DNA from 2 places in the Pseudoalteromonas sp. SG44-5 genome. Region 2 is predicted to be linked to the other one. Evidence: predicted binding sites of a transcription regulator. Region 2 holds the regulator's gene; the other holds the start of a gene.

Region 1 (2,414 bases), on a different contig from region 2:
CCTACAATTTGCGACGTTGGTGTAACAAGCGGTAAAAAGCCTAAATCTTCTCGTACACGTGGGATCTCAAGTAAAACTTCATTAAGCTTATCTGCTGCGCCTTGCTCTTTAAGCTGGTTTTCCATGTTAGTTAACATGCCACCAGGTACTTGCGCGAGTAAAATACGGCCATCAACCCCTTTTAAGCTACCTTCAAATGCCGCGTATTTTTTACGTACATCTCTAAAGTAAGCAGCAATTTCTTCAAGGTGATTTAAATCAAGCTCAGTATCACGCTCAGTCCCTTCAACTATCGATACAATAGTTTCAGTTGCGGTGTGTCCGTAAGTCATACTCATAGATGAAATTGCGGTATCAAGCATATCAATGCCTGCATCAATCGCTTTTTGATAAGTCGCAGTACTTAAACCTGTTGTGGCGTGGCACTGCATTGCAATTGGAATAGATACAGTTTCTTTTAGTGCTTTAATTAGTTTTTCAGCATCGTACGGCTTTAATAAACCCGCCATATCTTTAATACAAATTGAATGACAGCCTAAATCTTCCAACTGCTTAGCTAGCGTTAACCACATATCAAGCGTATGAACAGGGCTTACTGTATAAGAAATAGTCCCTTGGGCATGTGCGCCTACTTTTATAGCCGCTTTAATTGCCGTTTCAAGATTACGTACATCGTTCATTGCATCAAATATACGAAATACATCAACGCCATTTTTATGGGCACGCTCTACAAATTTTTCTACTACATCGTCAGCATAATGGCGGTAACCTAATAAATTTTGACCGCGTAATAGCATTTGCTGTTTGGTATTTGGCATCGCTTTTTTTAGTGCGCGAATACGCTCCCAAGGATCTTCACCTAAATAACGAATACACGAATCAAACGTAGCTCCACCCCACGACTCAATAGACCAATAACCTGCATCATCAAGCTTTTTTGCAATCGGTAGCATATCGTCAAGGCGCATACGAGTTGCTAACAATGATTGATGCGCATCACGTAGTACCAGTTCTGTTAATTTTAATTTAGCCATTTAAGTGCTCCTTTAATTATTGTTTGTTTTGTACTGAGCAATGGCAGCACTAATTGCGGCGATGTGCTCATTAGGCACACCTTGTGATTTAAAAGACGGTGTTCTGGCAGGCATTGCAAGCTCAGGCTCTGCAAAGCGAGATACCAGCTTAGACATAACCGTAACGCAGGTAATTAATAATGACAGAAACACAAACACCCCCACCATACCGGTTAGCATTAAGTTGCTTGCTGTTGTAAGTAAAGCAGCGATATCCATTTTCCTCTCCTATAAAACTTATACCGAAATCAAAATAAAAAATCATTTTACGTAAATAATTATTCACCGAATAATAACAAAAAACAGTGTTTTGTCTATAGCCTGTAAATTGGTAAAACCAATTTAAACAAAACTAACATGCTATTAATTAACTTAACACTACAAAAAGGACTAGATACGCGCTATTACATAGATAATAAAAATAGTGAATATAAATAAAAGTTATATAGGCGACCTAAAAACCGTTAATAATGCACTTAAAGTAAAGCGTTAACAGTTCTATTAGCATAAAGTAATTTCACCACTGGCAATTGGTCTTACCAAATATATTTGTTAATTATTCAACCATTTAAATAGCCGCTGTTATTAAGCCCGCTATGCTCGTAAGTCTCGAACTGCAATTTAATAGCTCTTAAACTCAATTCTAAAAATCAATATGCGCTAACTTCTCTTATAAAAAACTAACATCCATAATCACTTGTATCAGTATGAATAAATTACATAGCAAAGCGTAAAACTTACCATTGAGTGCACGCTGAAATAACACAAATAAAAGCAAGCCATTGATTTAAAAGCAAAAAAAACAATGGCACGTAACTCGCATCATATCCATTGAGCAAATTTGATAAACCAAGGAGAATACAATGTTACGCTGGACAATCACTTTTTTAGTAATTGCTTTAATTGCTGCAGTGTTAGGTTTTGGTGGTATAGCAGGCGCCGCAGCGGGTATTGCAAAAATTATATTTTTTATATTTTTAATACTTTTAGTTATATCTTTAGTATCGGGTGCCCTACGTGGCAAAAAGCCCTAGGTAACAAACTAAAGTTTTAAACTAATTAAAAATCATTTAAATCAAAATTTACAAGGAATTACATTATGAATTCGACAACTTTAAGAGCAGCACTAATTGGCCTATTCGCAAGTTTATTTATTATGGGCTGTGAAGATAACCACGCAGAAGATGCTGGTGAACGTATTGACGAAGCAGTAACTGACGTGCAAAACAAAGTTGAAGATGCATGTGAAGAAGTAAAAGAAGGTGTAAATGCAGAAGAAACTAACTGTTAATTCTTCTAATTTATTAAAAAAACGGCTCTAAAATGAGCCGTTTTTTTATG
Region 2 (2,414 bases):
TAAGAAAGAATTTCTTCTACGCCGTTTTTACCTAAACGTACTGGGTGTGCAAAGTACTCCGCATCGCCATTTTCAACAGCAACGTACGCGTAATCTACAACGTCTTCACCTTGTAGGCCTTTAACTAAAGACATACAAAAACGAGCTGCTGCTGCACCCATTGATAAAGTAGCTGAACCGCCACCCGCTTTAGCATTTACAACTTCAGTACCCGCATTTTGGATACGTGGAGTAAGTGCTGCAACTTCTTCATCTGTAAAGCTCACGCCTTCAACTTGAGAAAGTAGAGGTAAAATAGTAGTACCTGAGTGGCCACCGATTACAGGAACTTTAACAGTTGCTACGTCTACGCCTTTAAGTTCAGCAACAAATGCTTCTGAACGAATAACGTCAAGCGTAGTAATACCAAATACGCGTTTAGCGTCGTAAGTACCTGCTTTTTTAAATACTTCAGCAACAATTGGTACAGTGCCGTTTACTGGGTTAGTAATAATACCTACTAATGCTTTAGGACAACTTGCAACTATGCCTTCTGCTAACGTTTTGATGATGCCAGCATTTACATTAAATAAATCTGCACGATCCATACCTGGCTTACGTGGCATGCCAGCAGGAATAAGTACGATATCAGCATCTTTAAGCGCTTCATTTAACGCATCAGCGCCAAAGCCAGCTACTTTAACCGCTGTAGGGATATGAGATAGATCAACCGCAACACCTGGAACTACTGGTGCAACATCATATAGTGATAATTCAGAACCAGCTGGTAAGCCTGTTTTTAATAATAAAGACAACGCTTGACCGATACCGCCTGCAGCACCTAATACAGCAACTTTCATTGGAATTCTCCGTGATTTGAGGTAGGAAATATTTATGGCTCTAAGATAAAGAAATTAGCGACTAAAAACAAATTTATCCTGCCTATTTTCGTAATATTTTAGACCATAGTTGTAAAAACATTTGGCCTGAATACAGTAAACTGGCAAGTTAAATAAACAACTGCTGCATAATTATTCGTTTTTGTGTAGAATTTGCGGCATGGATAATAAAAAGCAAATAAAAACTATGCAACCACAAGACAAACAGGAAGCGTTAGTAAAAGCATTTAAAGCGCTTTTAAAAGAAGAAAACTTTGGTTCTCAAGGCGATATAGTAGATTCGTTAAAAGAGCAAGGTTTTGACAATATAAGCCAAAGTAAAGTGTCGCGCATGCTTAGTAAGTTTGGCGCGGTACGAACGCGCAATGCCAAACAAGAAATGGTGTATTGCTTGCCAGCAGAAATGGGCGTACCCACAGCAAAAAGCCCGCTGCGCCAGCTTGTTATTGATATAATGCATAACGAAATGATGATTATTATCCGTACCAGTCCAGGCGCGGCTCAGCTTATTGCGCGTTTACTTGACTCATTAGGTAAAGCCGATGGCGTGTTAGGTACTATAGCTGGCGACGACACTATTTTTATTGCCCCAGCTAAAATATCTGAAATAGACTTAACCCTAGAGCGGGTACGTATTTTATTTGATACGGTTTAGTATTTAAAACATGCGTTATAACTGCTTTAAAAACCCAACTGACGGTGCAAAAAACGCAGACCCCATATCGGCTTGAGTAAAATCAAGCCAATGATCATAGCACTCCCCCTCACCTAAACGACTTTTTAATACCTGTTCAAATGCGGTTCCACTGGCCGAGCAAGTAATTGACAGCATTCCTTGCTCGTAAACATCGCCATAAGGCATGCCTTGATTAAGTAATATTGGCTGGCCTTGCTCATCTTTTAATTCACTGCGTTGTGCATGGCTGGTTTCAAGCGCTGGGGCTATAAGAGTGTTGTCTAAGCGAGTGCGACCTATTATTTGCTCTTGCTCATCTAGCGATAGATGCTGCCATACGCTTAGATCGTGCTTATAACGTTGCACATGAATATAACTGCCTTGATCCTCAAAGCTACCTGGTTTATTTATTAACGCCGTTGCCCACTTTTGTCGGCCATGCGGCATTTTGCCACCATAAATAAAACCATTGAAATCGCGACCATCTAAAAATCTAAAATTACGAATTTGTTCCACCAGCTCTACGTCTGGTGCAAATAACTTTAAAATTTGCAGTGCAAATAAATGATTGACGTCTTCGCGGTCTGAACGTATTTGCACAAACAAATCACACGGCTGCACGCTCATTGCGTGTTCATTATGATTTATATTAGGAAAGCTTTGTAGTTCACTGGGGATATACTCTGGCAAAATATGCGGCCAATACTGTGCACCAATAGCCACCATACAAGAAAGCATAGATTCAGAAAACTGATCGCTAAACTCTTCCTCAATAGCGCTTACTTGCTTGAGCTTTGTACGTAATGACTCATCTTGGCCATCAAACACATTAAAAAATAAATGCAAACCGTGTAAGTTTG

What was found. The regulator ArgR, encoded in region 2, controls arginine synthesis, uptake and breakdown. The targets are predictions, from matches to a motif close to ANTGAATANNTATTCANT.
Region 1: the regulator ArgR is predicted to act here: its motif matches at 1,343-1,360, upstream of H5079_RS07520 (OadG family protein).

What each region holds. Positions count from the first base shown of each region.
Region 1 is NZ_JACJES010000004.1:185,756-188,169, forward strand. It holds gene oadA (sodium-extruding oxaloacetate decarboxylase subunit alpha) at 1-1,034, opposite strand, end outside; gene H5079_RS07520 (OadG family protein) at 1,047-1,292, opposite strand; gene H5079_RS07525 (DUF1328 family protein) at 1,937-2,107, shown strand; gene H5079_RS07530 (hypothetical protein) at 2,173-2,364, shown strand.
Region 2 is NZ_JACJES010000005.1:144,712-147,125, reverse strand. It holds gene mdh (malate dehydrogenase) at 1-839, opposite strand, end outside; gene argR (transcriptional regulator ArgR) at 1,066-1,533, shown strand; gene H5079_RS08320 (Dyp-type peroxidase) at 1,549-2,414, opposite strand, start outside.